Regions from separate parts of the Amycolatopsis sp. NPDC059027 genome, predicted to be linked through region 2. Evidence: riboswitches for the same ligand, from Rfam matches in the RefSeq annotation. Region 2 holds a riboswitch; the other holds the start of a gene.
The links. A riboswitch is a leader RNA that binds a small molecule or an ion and turns the genes downstream of it on or off. The one in region 2 is predicted to bind S-adenosylmethionine.
Positions count from the first base shown of each region.

Region 1 (7,393 bases), on a different contig from region 2:
CGCCGAGGACGAGCCAGGCGGCCAGCCCGCCGAGCACGATGCTCAGCTCGCGCGCGGGGGCGACCAGGCTGACCGGGGCGATCCGCAGCGCGTAGAGCACCAGGAGATACGCGACCGGGGACAGCAGCCCGACCAGCAGCGCCTCGCGCTTGTGCTCGCGCCAGAGCTTGCCGATCATCGGCCGGTCGACGAGCGCGTAGGGCATCAGCAGCAGGCACTCCATGACCGAGCCGACCGCGAAGTAGACGATCGGCGGGACGGCGAGACCGGTCACCGCGTGCGCGTCCCACAGCGTGTAGCCCGCGATGAACGCGCCGGTGAGCAGGCCGTAGCCGATCCCTGCCCGGCGGGCCCGCGGATCGGTCTCCCCGTCCCGGCGCCCGGTGCTGATCACCAGCACGCCGACGATCACCAGGAAGGCGCCGGCCAGCCCGAGCCAGCCGGGGTGCTCACCGAACAGCACGACCGCCGCGATGACCGAGAGCAGCGGGCCGGTACCCCGCGCGAGCGGGTAGACCACCGAAAGATCGCCGACGACGTAACCCCGTTGCAGCACCACGCCGTATCCGACGTGCAGCAGCGCGGTCACCGCCGCGGCCAGCAGCCAAGTCCACTGTGGACGTTCGTTTTCCACGGCGAGGACGACGATCGTGACCGGGAGGAGCGCGACGGCCGAAACGGTGTAGTAGAGGAACACGAAGCGGGCACCGCCGTAGCCGACCCGCTTGGCGGCGAGGTTCCACACGGCGTGCACGACGGCGGCGACGAGGACGAGGGACAGAGCGGTGGCGTTCATCGGACCCTTTCGAGGTTTTCGCGCACGCGAAAACCCCAGGTCCTCCAGGCTTTTGTCCCGTCAGATGAACGGCGGGCTCCTGAGCCGCCGATGGTGCCGCTCGGACCTGCCCCACCGGCCCTTGTTGTCTCTCCCGCAGGTGCGGGCCGCTGGCGGAACCCTAGGCACTGACTCCACCCACCGTAGTACGCGTAAGCGATCACGTCGAGGCCCTCGCGAGGCCGCCGGAGCAGGCTGTTAGGCTTTCCGTTCGTTGTCGTGCGGCATTCCGTCAGGGAGGAAACCCGGGCGCCCGTGAGGGTGGCCGGGGCCACAGCGACGCGGCAGCGAACTCACCGAGTACACGACAGGAGCGCCACCATGGCCAACATCAAGTCGCAGATCAAGCGCATCACCACCAACGAGAAGGCGCGTCAGCGCAACCAGGCGATCCGGTCCTCGGTGAAGACCGCGATCCGCAAGTTCCGCGAGGCCGCCGAGTCCGGGGACAAGGCCAAGGCCGTCGAGCTGCAGCGCGAGGCCGCCAAGAAGCTGGACAAGGCGGTCACCAAGGGCGTCATCCACGCCAACCAGGCCGCGAACAAGAAGTCCGCGATGGCCAAGCGCGCGAACAGCATCTGAGCCGTTCTCCGAAAGGCCCCGGCGACCTCGGTCGCCGGGGCCTTCCGCGTGTCCTTCTCCTCAGCGGCCGGCCTCAGTGGTCGCCCTTGGCGGCGACGACCTCGTTCACAGCTCGCTCCAGTGCATAGTCCGGGCTCGCCGCGGCACCCTTGACCTCGGAGTTGAGCCGAGCGACGACCCGCATCGCGGCGGCGAGACCGTCCTGGTTCCAGCCGCGTGACTGGCCCTGCGCCTTGCGCACCTTCCACGGCGGCATGCCGAGTTCCCCTGCCATCTGGTTCGGGTTGCCCCGTCCGGCCGCGGAGACCCTGGCGATGGTGCGGACGGCATCGGCGAGCGCGTCGGCGACGAGCACGTGCGGCACCCCCAGCTGCATCGCCCAGCGCAACTGCTCCAGCGCGGCCGCCCTGTCCCCCGCCACGGCCTTCTCCGCGACCGCGAAGCCCGTCACGTCCGCGCGGCCCCGGTGGTACCGGCGCACGGCCTGCTCGTCGACGACGCCGCCGGAGTCCGCGACGAGCTGCGTCGCCGCCGACGACAGCTCCCGCAGGTCCGAGCCCACGGCGTCGATCAGCGCGAGCACCCCGGCGCCGTCGATCTTGCCGCCCGCCCGGCGGACCTCGTTGCGGACGAACGACTCCCGGTCGGCGGCCTTCGTCAGCTTGGGACACTCGGTGATCTGGGCCCCGGCCTTGCGCAGCGCGGCGGGCAGCGCCTTCGCCGCCTTGCTCCTGCCGCCCCCGGTGTGCACGACGACCAGCACGATCCCGTCGGCGGGCGCCTTGAGGTAGGACAGCACGGCGTCGGACAGCTCCTGCGAGATGTCCTGCGCCGCCTCGAGGACGATCACCCGGCCCTCGCTGAACAGCGAGGGGCTCACCAGTTCGGCGAGTTCGGGCGTTGTGAGTTCGGACACCCGCATCCTGGTCATGTCCGCGGTCGGATCGGCCGCCTTGGCGGCGTCCAGGGCGGCGCGGACAGCCCGTTCGATGAGCAGTTCTTCCTCACCGAGTACGAGATGCAGCGGTGTGGTGGCGGTGGCTTGCGCGGTCACCCCCCGATCCTCTCACCCGCCCGGCGACACGCCCGCTCCGGTGACACCGGCGCGCCCACCGTGGCACGAGCCGATCAGGATGCCGTACGGTGTGTTCCGAGGCAGCGCCCAGCGGCGCGCCGACAACTGAATACCGCTCATCCAGAGGGGCAGAGGGAACGGCCCGACGAAGCCCCGGCAACCGGCGTCAAAGCCTGTCATCCCGCGATCGCGGGATAGCTGACGAACACGGTGCCAATTCCGGCCCGCCTCGGCGGGACAGATGAGGAAAGGAACCTCGCGATGACCGCAACCCTCGGCACGACCTCCACCACCAAGACCCCGGACCTGGGCCCGGCCGTCGAACTGGTGTCGAAGGAAGAGGGTCACCGGCAGCCGCTCGCTCCCGAATTCGTCTCCGCCGAAGACTTCTCGCCGCTCGAGGTCGCCTACGACTTCGGCCGGGTCCGGCGCGAGGACATCGAAGCCGGCCCGAAGAACATCTGGCGCTACAAGAAACTCCTTCCGGTTCCCTCCAACGTCGAGGAGATCCCCAACACCGAGCCAGGCTGCACCCGGCTGGTCCGGGCCGACCGGCTGGCGAAAGCGCTGGGGGTCAAGCGGATCTGGGTCAAGGACGACACCGGCAACCCGACGCACTCCTTCAAGGACCGGGTCGTCGCCGTCGCGCTGGCGGCCGCCCGCGAGTTCGGGTTCGAGGTGCTGTGCTGTCCCTCGACCGGCAACCTCGCCAACGCCGTCGCCGCCGCGGCCGCCCGGGCGGGCTGGCAGTCGGTCGTGCTGATCCCGAAGACGCTGGAACGCGCCAAGATCCTCACGACCGCGGTGTACGACGGCGCGCTGATCGCCGTCGACGGCAACTACGACGACGTCAACCGCCTCGCCACCGAACTCGCCGCCGAGCACGAGAGCTGGGCGTTCGTGAACGTCAACGTCCGCCCGTACTACTCGGAGGGCTCGAAGACGCTGGCCTTCGAGGTCGCCGAGCAGCTCGGCTGGCGGCTGCCCGAGCAGATCGTCGTGCCGATCGCCTCCGGCTCCCAGCTGACCAAAGTGGACAAGGGCTTCCGCGAGCTCGGCCAGCTCGGACTGGTGGAAGCCAGCCCGTACAAGGTGTTCGGCGCCCAGGCCACCGGCTGCTCGCCCGTGTCGGCCGCGTTCCGCGCCGGGCACGACGTCGTCCAGCCGGTCAAGCCGGACACCATCGCGCGCTCGCTGGCGATCGGCAACCCGGCCGACGGCCCGTACGTGCTCGACGTCGTCAACCGCACCAACGGCGCGATCGAGGACGTGAGCGACGAAGAGGTCGTCGAGGGCATCCGGCTGCTGGCCCGTACCGAAGGCATCTTCACCGAGACGGCGGGCGGGGTCACCGTCGCCACGGCGAAGAAGCTCATCGAGACCGGCAAGCTCGACCCGGACGCCGAGACCGTCCTGCTGATCACCGGCGACGGCCTCAAGACGCTCGACGCCGTCGAGGACCACGTCGGCCCCAAGGCGACCGTCGCACCGTCGGCCGCCGCCGTGCGCGAGGCCCTCGGCTACTGACGCCGGTTCACCGCCGGGGCGGGCCACGCGGCTCGCCCCGGCGGGAGACCGCCGGACCGCCACCGTCCGGGAGCACCGCGGTGTCCCCGTCGAGGTCGGTGCGGGTCACCAACGCCCCCAACGCGATCAGAGCGTCCACAGTGGACTTGCTGGGATGGCCGTAGCGGTTTCCCGCGCCCACACTGGCCATCGCGACGCGGGGCGCGACGGCCGTGAGGAAGTCCGGCAGCGAATACCGTGACCCGTGGTGCGGGACCTTCAAGACCTCGGACCGCAGATCCGCTCCCCCTGCCAGCAAATCGGCCTGCGCCGCCAGTTCCACGTCACCGGTCAGGAGCACGCGCCCGGCAGGCGTTCCCGCGCGCAGCACGACCGAACTGTTGTTGACCATCGTCCCGTCCTGCTCGGTGGCCGAGCGCGCCGGAACGTATCGCGGCCCGAGCACGTCGAGGGACAGCCCCGGCCACTCCAGCCGCTGCCCGACGCTCAGTTCGAGGAGGGGCACGCCCTGGCGTCCGGCTTCCTCCGCGACCTGCCGCCAGGCCCAGCCCGGCGCCCTGCCCGGCCCGACCGCCACCGCGCCCACCGTTCTGCCCTCGAACACCGACACCAGCCCGCCCAGATGATCGGCGTGGAGGTGACTCAGCACGATCAGTGGCACGCGGTCGATGTCGAGCCGTCGCAGGCATTCGTCGACCGGGCCGGGTTCGGGCCCGGTGTCGACGACCACCGCCCGGCCGCGCTCGGCCGTCGCCAGCACCAGCGCGTCACCCTGGCCCACATCGCATTCGACCATCGCCCACGAGTCCGGTGGCCAGGCCGGGGCGAACACCCGGACCGGAACGAACACCAGCAGCACCACGGCGAGCAGCACCGTCACCAGTACCCGGATCCGGCGCAGCCGCAACGCCACCACCAGGACGGCGAGCAGCGCCGCCGCGAGCAGACCGCCCCACCAGCCGCCGGGCCAGTCCAAGACCGCGCCGGGTGCCCGCGCGCCGTGCCGCGCCACGAGAATCAGCCACCGCGCCTCCGGATCGGCCAGGTGGACCAGCACGTTCCCGGCGCCGGGCCACCACGGCCCCACGACGGTGGCCAGTACCCCGAACACGGTGGCCGGTGCCACCACCGGCGCCGCGAGCACGTTGGTCAGCACCGACACCACACTCACCGAACCCGCCATGCCCGCCAGCACCGGCGCGGTGACCACGAACGCCGCGAGCGGGATGGCCAGCCCCTCGGCGTAGCCCGCCGGAACGCCCCGGCGCACCATCGCGTCCGCCCACCGCGGCGCCAGCAGAACCAGCCCGGCCGTGGCCAGCACCGAGAGCGCGAAGCCGAAGTCGACGGCCATCGCCGGATCCCAGATCACCAGCGCGCAGACCGAAAAGGCCAGCGCGGGCAAGGCCGAGCCCTGTCTGCCCAGCGCCAGTGCCAGCAGGCCGACCGCGCCCATGACCCCGGCCCGGAGCACGCTCGGCTCCGGCCCCGCGAGCACGAGGAATCCGACCAGGCACAGCCCGGCCGCGATCGCCGAGGCACGTGGCCCGATCCGCAGCACGCGCAGCAGGAGCAGCACCGCGCCGCAGACGATCGCGAGGTTCCCACCGCTGACGGCCGTGAGGTGGGACATCCCCGAGGAGACGAACTCGTGCTCGACTCGGGGCGGCAACGCGCTCGTGTCCCCGACGACCAGACCGGGCAGGAGACCGGCGGGTTCTTCCGGGAGACTCGCGCACAGCCGGTGCAGACCGGCGCGCAAGGACTCGGCCGCCCGCTGCCACCACGGCGCGGTACCGACATCGCTGGGCGGACCACGCACCGACAGCACCGCAACAATCAGTTCCGCGCCACGCGCGGGCCCGAGTTGCCCGGAGACCGTCACGGCCTGACCGGGCAACAGGCCCGACCATGGCGTGATCGGGGCGAGCAGCAAGACACGGCCGGTGCTCTCGGCGCGCCGCCCCGCGACCTCCGCGGCGGTCACCTCGGCGGGGAGCACGACCGACCGGGCACCGGCCTGACGATCGGCATACCCGGCCGAGCGGACCGGTTTCGGCCGTTCGGTGACCACCACCCGCAGCACGGCCGGAGCCCCATGGACGGCGGCCGCGCGCAACGGATCCTGTTCCGCGTCGCGGACACGCATCGCAGTGGGACCCGCGAGCGCCAACCCGAGCAGTAGCAACGCACCCGCCGCCGCTCGCCAGGACGGGCGGCGCCAGAACACCACCGCGCCGGCGATCGCGGTGACCGCTCCCCCTGCCACGGCCACCCACCACGTGCCGAGCAGCGCCGCCAGCGTCACGCCCCACACCGCCAGCGCGGCCGGGACGAGCCGGGGATCCTGCGCACGCCACCATGGCGGCGGCTGCCGCGTCTCCGGTGTGCCAAGCCCCGCGCTCATCCGACGCTCACCTGCTCCCGGATTTTCGAGAACTTCGCTTCGCCAATGCCTTCGACGTCGCGAAGTTGCTCGACGCTGGCGAACCCGCCGTGCCGGGTACGCCATTCGACGATCCGGCGGGCCATCACGGCGCCGACGCCCGGCAGGGTGTCGAGCTGATCGGCCGTGGCCGCGTTGAGATCGACCTTGCCCGGTGGCGCGCCCGCTCCGCCGGGCCCGGCCGCCGCCGGCGCCGGGACACCGACCGCGAGCTGTTCTCCGTCGGTCAGCCGCCGGGCCAGGTTCAGCGCGCTCGGATCGGTGCCGGGTTCCGGGCCACCGGCGGCACGGAGCGCGTCCGCGACGCGTGCGCCCGCGGGCAGGGTGATCAGCCCCGGCGACCGAACCCGGCCGATCACGCTGATCACGAGACCGGTCTTCGGCTGCTGGGGCTGCTCGGCGACCGGCTTCGCGCTCGGCAGCCCCGGCGGGCTCTCCGCGGCAGGCCTGCCGCCGAAGAGCGCCACCGCGCCGACCACCAGCAAGACGACACCGAGGAGGACAGCGCCGAGCACGAGCCGGCGTTTGCCCGCCGCGCCACCCGCCAGCCCCGCGGGCAGCCAGCGCCGGACCAGCCGCCCACCGGCGCCCATCGCAGGGGCGTCCGGGGACAGCTGATCGGCCAGCCACGCGAGCCTGGCGTTGACGGAGGAGCCCGGGTCCCGGGCGGTGGGGTCGAACACACGATCGACGTTAGGACAGCCGGAAGCCGTCCGGCAGGGGAAATCGGCGCGGCTGTGGACAAGTGGGGTCTTGTGGACAGATCGCCCGGGCACGGCCGGATTCGACCGGTTTCCGTCGTACCCGGATGCGATGCTGGCGGGTTACCCATCTGCTCGGGCTCGGTGCGGCGGTGTCCGTCGCGGAGGAGCGCGCTGGGAGGCGTCTACGGTGGGCTGCACCGAGATCCGCGGTGCTCGTGATGGGT
Region 1 is NZ_JBHYIK010000072.1:28,852-36,244, reverse strand. Features, by position in the region: gene ACFWY9_RS36255 (DMT family transporter) at 1-796, opposite strand, end outside; gene rpsT (30S ribosomal protein S20) at 1,157-1,417, shown strand; gene holA (DNA polymerase III subunit delta) at 1,491-2,471, opposite strand; SAM riboswitch class I at 2,606-2,740, shown strand; gene thrC (threonine synthase) at 2,754-4,019, shown strand; gene ACFWY9_RS36235 (ComEC/Rec2 family competence protein) at 4,027-6,426, opposite strand; gene ACFWY9_RS36230 (helix-hairpin-helix domain-containing protein) at 6,423-7,148, opposite strand.
Region 1: another riboswitch for S-adenosylmethionine. It lies ahead of thrC (threonine synthase); the one in region 2 lies ahead of ACFWY9_RS23690 (aminotransferase class V-fold PLP-dependent enzyme).

Region 2 (7,393 bases):
CGAAGTTGGTGATCATCAGCGCACGGGATTCCAACGAGATCAAGGTTTCCTGCCGTTCGGCGAACGTAGGCGCGCTGCGTTGCCACCAGCCGCGTTGGTCCGCCTCCCTCGCGAGGGCGATGAGCTTCGCGCGCCTCGGGCCGGTCACCTCGTAGACCGCCAGCAGCGCGGCGATTTCCTCGACCGCGATGGCGTTCTTACCGGTCTCGATGCGGCTGATCTTGCTCGCGGACACATCGATGCGCTCCCCGGCGGCACGCACGGTGAAACCGGCTTCTTCACGTAGTTCGCGCATCGCCGCGCCCAGTTCCTGCGCGCGGACTGTCGGATCCGAATCGGCCATCGCCATGGGAGTCATCATCACTCACGGAGAGTGGCGATGAACCGGTTTTCCGCGCGCGTCGGCACAATCCGCCCGAACGCGGGAGCTGTTTCAGCTAGTGCAACAAAATCAGGTTTCGTCGCGGAGGATCTTGAGCGCGCCCGACAAATCGTCCGGGTACTCGGCCTCGAATTCGACCCACCGGCCGTCCGCGGGATGCGCGAAGGCGAGCGTCCTGGCGTGCAGCCATTGGCGCGAGAGGCCCAGTTTCCGCGCGAGCACCGGGTCCGCGCCGTAGGTCAGGTCGCCGACACACGGGTGCCGTAGCGCGGAGAAGTGCACGCGGATCTGGTGGGTCCGGCCCGTCTCCAGCTTGATCTGCGCGAACGACGCGGCACGGAAAGCCTCGGTGACCTCGTAGTGCGTGACGCTCGGACGGCCGCCCGTGACGACGGCGAACTTGTAGTCGTGGCGCGGATGCCGGTCGATCGGGGCGTCGATCGTGCCGCGCGTGGGATCCGGGTGGCCCTGGACGACCGCGTGGTAGCCCTTGTCGACGGTCCGTTCCTTGAACGCCCGCTTCAGCACCGTGTAGGCGTGTTCGCTCTTGGCCACCACCATCACGCCGCTGGTGCCCGCGTCGAGGCGGTGCACGACGCCCTGACGCTCGGCGGAGCCCGAGGTCGAGATCCGCAGGCCCGCCGCGGCCAGACCGCCGATCACGGTCGGGCCTGCCCAGCCGGGGCTCGGGTGCGCGGCGACGCCGACGGGCTTCGCGACGACGACGATGTCCTCGTCGTCGTGCAGGATCAGCATGCCCTCGACCGGTTCGGCGACGACCTCGATCGGCCGTTCCGGATCGGGCAGCGTCACTTCGAGGAGCCCGCCCGCGGTGAGGCGGTCCGACTTGCCGGCGGGACGTCCGTCGAGCAGCACGTCGCCCGACGCGGCGAGTTCCGCGACCACCGTGCGGGACAGTCCCAGCAGTTTCGCGAGCCCGGCGTCGACGCGCATGCCGTCGAGCCCGTCCGGGACGGGCAGCATCCGCGCGCTCACGCCTGTTCCCCGGCGCTTTCGGCGGCTGCCTTCTTCTTGTCCTTCGTCGAGGTCCCGTCGTAGTCCTTGCCCAGCAACGACAACAGCACGATCAGCACGCCGCCGACGCAGATCGCGGAGTCGGCGATGTTGAAGATGGCCCAGCCCTGGCCGTTCGGGGCGAAGGCGGAGATGAAGTCGACGACGTGGCCCTGCAGCGGGCCGGGCGCGCGGAAGATGCGGTCGGTCAGGTTGCCCAGCGCACCGGCGAGCACCAGGCCGAGCCCGATCGCCCAGCCCACAGAGCGCAGCCGGCGCGACAGCCACACGATCGCGACGACGACCGCCGCCGCGACCAGCGCGAGCACCCACGTCATGCCGGTGGCCATGGAGAACGCCGCGCCGGGGTTGCGCACCAGCTGCAGGTAGACGAGGCCGCCGAGGACCCGGACCGGTTCCTTGCCCTCCAGGTTCGCCGCGGCGAGGTTCTTGGTGACCAGGTCGATCACCCAGATCACGACCGCGACGGCGAACACGATGGCCACCGTGCGCCTCGGCAGCGCCTTCGACGGGCTCGCCTCTTCCGGCTCGGAAACCGCGGATTCGCTGGTCACGGCCGGATTCGGCGGTAGGTCCGCGGCCGGGGTCGTCTCGGGTTCGGACGGGGAGGACTCGGTGCTCACCGGTCCATTGTCCACGTCACGCGTTCAGTCCGTGTCGGCGGCAGGCTCCGGACGTCCCCGCCGCGGCCCGGCGAGCGCCACGAACGCCCCGGCCAGCAGCGCCACGGCCGAGACCAGGACCCCGGCGATGCCGGGCAGGAGCACCACCGCGGCCAGCACGAACACCGCCGTCACCACCAGCACGAGCACGCTGCGCTCGAACCAGGCGAGCAGGACGAGGCCGAGCGTCGCGATCATCGGGCCCCGCACGTCGGCGTCCAGCCGGAACTGCCAGTATCCGACGAGGTCGAGCAGCGGCACGGCCACGAGCGCGCCGAGCGTGAGCAGTGCGAACCGGCCGGTGCGCGGCGGGCTGCCCGCGCGCCGGGCCAGGACGAAGTACCAGATCGCGACGCCGAGGACGGCCGCCGCCAGCACCCACAACCAGCCCGTGCCCGCGCCGGACCAGCCGTAGGGCGCTGAGACGCGCACCGCGACCGCGGTGGACTCGGTCATCGGGTACTCACGCACATTCGCGAAGTAGCCGAAAGATCCATTCGCCCTCGGCATCTCGGCCGCGACCAGGATCAGCTGCGCGAATCCCAGCAGCGCCAAGGGAAACCAGTACCGTGGCCGCGAATTTCCCATCGCGCCACGATAGCGGATCGCCCATGAGCTGAAGGGGACTTTCCGTGCATGGGATGCGACGAAAGTCCCCTTCAGCTCAGGCGCAGAACGGGGGCAGTTCGCGCGGATCGCCGACCGGCGCCCAGCGGCCGTCCTGCTTCGCGTACTCCCAGCGGGCGCCGCGCGCGACGATCTGGCGCAGCGCGAGCACGAGCCGGTCGACGTGTTCGGTGGTGCTGCCGAGGCCGAGGCTGACCCGTACCGCCTGCTGCCCCGCTCCCCCGGCGACGCCGATGAGCCGCTTGGTCGCGACGTGCGCGCAGAAGGCGCCGTCGCGGACGCCGATGCCGTACTCGGCCGAAAGGACGGCCGCCAGCCAGCCGGGCTCGAAGCCGTCGACCACGAAGCTCACCGTGCCGACGCGGTCCACCGGTGCGTCGAACAGCCGCAGTTCGGCGCAGCCCGGGATCGCGGCGAGGCCCTTGCGCAGCCGGGCCAGCAGGACCTCCTCGTGTGCGCCGACGGCGTCCCAGTGCGCGGCGAGCTGCTCGCACGCGACGCCGAGGGCATACACGCCAACGGTGTTGGGCGAACCCGCCTCGTGCCGTTCCGGTCCGGCGTTCCAGACGACACCGAGGTCGTCGGCCTCGCCCGTGACGAGCTTGGTCGCGCCGCCACCGGCGAGGTAGGGCTGGGCGGCACGGAGCCAGTCCGCGCGGCCGACGAGCGCACCGGCACCGAACGGCGCGTACAGCTTGTGACCGGACAGCGCGACGTAGTCGACATCCAGTTCCCGCAAGGAAATCCGGCGATGCGGGGCGAGCTGGGCGGCGTCGAGCGCGATCCGGGCGCCGTGGCGGCGGGCCACCGCCGCGATCTCCGCGACGGGCAGCAGCTCACCGGTCACATTGGACGCTCCGGTGACGACCACCAATCGGGGCCCCTGCGGGCATTCCGCGAGCGCTTCGTCCACAGCGGAAACCGCGGCGAGCCGGGTGCGCGGGGTAGGGATCCGGCGGACGTTCGGCCCCCTCCACGGCAACAGCGCGGCGTGGTGCTCGGTGTCGAAGACGACGACCGAGGTGTGCCGGGGCAGGCTGCGGGCGAGCAGGTTGAAGGAATCGGTGGTGTTGCGGGTGAACACCACGGTGTCGGTCGAACGCGCGTCGACGAACCGGCGCAGGATGTCGCGTGTGCGCTCGTAAAGCCGCGTCGAGACCTGCGAGGCGAACCCGGCGCCGCGGTGCACGCTCGCGTACCAGGGCAGGAACTCGTCGACCGCGCGGCGCACGGCGTCCAGACAAGGCGCGCTCGCGGCGTGGTCGAGATTCGCGTAGCCGATCTCGCCGCCGGTGACGAGCGGAACGCTCAGCCCGGCACCCGTGACCGCGGGAATTCCTTGCGGCGCAACGGTAACCGTGGTTTCGGTGGTGTTCTGACGATCGACGGCGAGTGTCATCGGGTGCCTCCTCGGCGGTCCGGGGGACCCCCGGCGAGGGGCCCGCGCTTGCCCGCCGCACCTCGCGACAGGCCCGGTCCTCACCCGGGGCACCCCACCGCGGTTGGAGGGTTGCCGGCCAGCAAGCCGGGGCTTAGCGCTGACACTCATGACCTGACGACGAAGATAGCCGACACCGCGCGCGCCGATCCAGCCCCTTCCGGGTGACTGAGACGGCCGTCACTCTCCGGAATTGCGGTCTACGCCGTCACCCGGAAGCGGCCCGGCAGCCGGACGACCGACTGGTCGGTCAGGTGCGTCGCCGTCCCCTGGTACTGCTCGGCGCCCGCCGCAAACCGCCATCCGCCCAGCTCCTTGCCGTCGATCGGCTCACCGAGCGCGGCGGCCAGCTCGCCGGAGACCTCGGCGTAGGACAGCCCGCTCCAGTTCCCGCGAGCGCGCCAATCCCTTGCGTCGCCGGAGTTCCCGGACGCCGTCGTGGCGGGCAGCGTCCAGAGCGTGAAGTGGACATGGGCACCGGTGGTGCTGCCGCCGCAGGGCAGAGCATTGCCGGTGGAGCCGAGGACGGCGCCGGGCACGACCCGCTGTCCGTCGGCGACCTGGATGTTCTCCATGTGGTAGTACCCGGTGCGCCAGCCGCCGTCGTGGTCGATGGTCACCCAGTCGCCTTCGGCGCAGTGCTGCAGGTGCACGATCCCGGCCAGCGGGGCGCGGACGGTCTTGTCGGCCGGGCTGAAGTCGATGGCGTTCTTGACGCCGCTGCCGCCGTCGTCGGAGTGGATCCCGGCCGAATACACGAGCTGGCCCGAGGCGAACGGCAGGGCGAAGGCGGGAAACGTGTCCGCGGCGGAGGCCGTGGGGGCCAGGAACAACGCTCCTGCCGTCGTCGCGGCGGCCAGACCGGCCCAGCGTGCGCGCATTTTCAGCATCACCGTGTGTACTCCTTAGCCCGAGAAGCTCACCCATTCGAGGTAGACGATGCGAGCGCACGTTAGCCCGAAAGGATGCGTCAAGGGAACACACGGTGGAGATTTCTACGGAAAACCACCAACCATCGAGGCCGGTTTTGTGAGCTAGCGCCCGGATTCGCCCTTCCAGCGGGCCAGGCGGCCTGCCCGGTCCACGGCCCGCAACCGGCGTTCCGTGGCACTCCGGGCCCGTTCGGTGGTCACCACCAGTAGCTGGTCGTGCTCCTGAAGACGGCTGGTCTTCTCGGGCGTGAACCCGGCGCCGTCGCGCACCACGAGGCTGACCGTCGCCCCCACCGGCAGCCGCAGCTCCGAGAGGTACACGCCGTGCAGCCGCGATCCGGCCTGGATGCGGACCTGCAACAGCTCGGCGCCCAGCTCGTCGAGCGGCGCGGAGTCGACCTCGACCTCGTGCGGTTCGGCGTGCCGGGCAAGGCCGAGCACCCGCGCGAGCGGGCTCAGCGTCGCGCCCTGCACCAGGGTCAGCACGATGACCAGCACGAACACCGCGTCGACCAGCCGCTGCGCGCCCGGCACGCCCTGGGACAGCGGGATCATCGCGAGCACGATCGGCACCGCGCCGCGCAGGCCGGCCCACGACAGGAACACCTGTTCCCGCCACGGCACGCGGAACGGGAGCATCGACAGCAGGACGGAGAGCGGACGCGCGAGCAGCAGGACGACGGCGCCCGCCACGAGGCCCGGCACCAGCGTCTCCAGCAGCCTGTTCGGCGAGGCGAACAGGCCGAGCAGCACGAACAGCCCGATCTGGGCGAGCCAGCCGAGGCCTTCGGCGAAGGACAGTGTGTCGGATCGGTGCGGCAGCCGGGAATTGCCCAGCACCAGCCCGGCGACGTACGTCGCGAGCAGGCCGGAAGCGTGCGCCAGCTGACCGCTGGAGAACGCCAGGACGCACACCGACACCGTGGCGAGCGGATACAGACCGGTGGCGGGCAGCGCCGCTCTTCGCAGCGCCAGTGCCCCGAGCCAGCCGAGCAGCAGGCCGATCACCAGCCCGGCGGCCAGCTCGTAGACCACCAGCAGCGGCAGCGTCCAGTCCACTGTGGACCCGGTGGCCAGCACGACGACGGCGATGTAGGCGGGCGCGTCGTTGAGGCCGGATTCCAGCTCCAGCATGCCGACCAGCCGCTTGCCGACCCCGGCGTTGCGCAGCACGGAAAACACCGCGGCCGCGTCGGTGGAGGCAAGCACCGAGCCCCACAGCAGCGCGAGCCGCCAGTCGAGGCCGAGCAGCCAGTGCAGCGCGCTGCCGGTGACCGCCACGCTCGCCACGACGGCCAAAGTGGACAGTGCGATTCCAGGCCCCAGCGCGGGTTTCACCGCCTGCCACCGCGTGGTGAGCCCGCCCTCGGTGAGGATCAGGACCAGCGCGGCGATGCCGAGCGACTGCGTCAGCTCGGGATTCTCGAAGCGGACGCCGAACCCGGCTTCGCCCAGCAGGACGCCGATTCCCAGGTACAGCAGGAGCGAGGGCAGCCCGAGCCGGACGGACAGGCGCACGGCCACCACCGAGGCGAGCAGCACGATCCCGCCGACTCCGAGCAGCACGGGAAGCTGATCCATGTCGCCTCCCTTCCCGGTCGCCGTGGGCTCTCAGGATAAGGAGGCGGGGTGCTCACACGATCGTGTACCGACGCCCAGTGACGCTCACCCGGTGTGTTAAAGAAACATCAAAATGCGGGCTCTTCCAGCGTGTCGAGGTCGACACCGAGCGTTGCGAACGGTTCCACCGCGGCGGGCAGCACCCGCATCGCGCGCGCCTGGTGACCCCGCTCGACCCAGCCCGCCGCCAGCGCTCGCTCCAGCAACGCCGCGGGCGCGCCGCCGCCGAGGTGCTCGCGGCGCTCCGTCCAATCCAGACAGTCGCGCAGCAGCGGCCGCCGCCCACCGTTCGGGAGGTCCACGCCCAGCTCAACCAGCACGTCGTGGCCGCGAGCCGTGAGAGTGAGCCCCGAGCCGACGTCGACCAGCCCGCGCGCGATCATCCCGTCGCGCAGCGCGACGCCGAGCTTCCCTGCCAGGTGGTCGTAGCAGGTGCGGGCGAACCCGAGCTTGCGGACGCGGACCGAGGACCGCAGGCCGGTGACCGGGCGGCGGTCGGCGTGCTGCGCGAGGTGCTCGATCAGCTCGGCCACCCGCGGGTCCGCGATGCGGACGTAGGCGTGCCGTCCCTGTTTCACCCGCGCGACGAACCCGGTTTCCTCCAGCCGGGTGACATGCTCACTCGCCGTCGACACCGCGATCCGCGCGGCCGCGGCCAGCTCGCCGACGGTCCACGCACGGCCGTCCAGCAACGCCA
Region 2 is NZ_JBHYIK010000034.1:44,476-51,868, reverse strand. Features, by position in the region: gene ACFWY9_RS23710 (helix-turn-helix domain-containing protein) at 1-349, opposite strand, end outside; gene ACFWY9_RS23705 (RluA family pseudouridine synthase) at 452-1,378, opposite strand; gene lspA (signal peptidase II) at 1,375-2,040, opposite strand; gene ACFWY9_RS23695 (hypothetical protein) at 2,065-2,667, opposite strand; gene ACFWY9_RS23690 (aminotransferase class V-fold PLP-dependent enzyme) at 2,744-4,105, opposite strand; SAM riboswitch class IV at 4,145-4,259, opposite strand; gene ACFWY9_RS23685 (M23 family metallopeptidase) at 4,345-5,034, opposite strand; gene ACFWY9_RS23680 (potassium/proton antiporter) at 5,179-6,657, opposite strand; gene ACFWY9_RS23675 (ArsR/SmtB family transcription factor) at 6,765-7,393, opposite strand, start outside.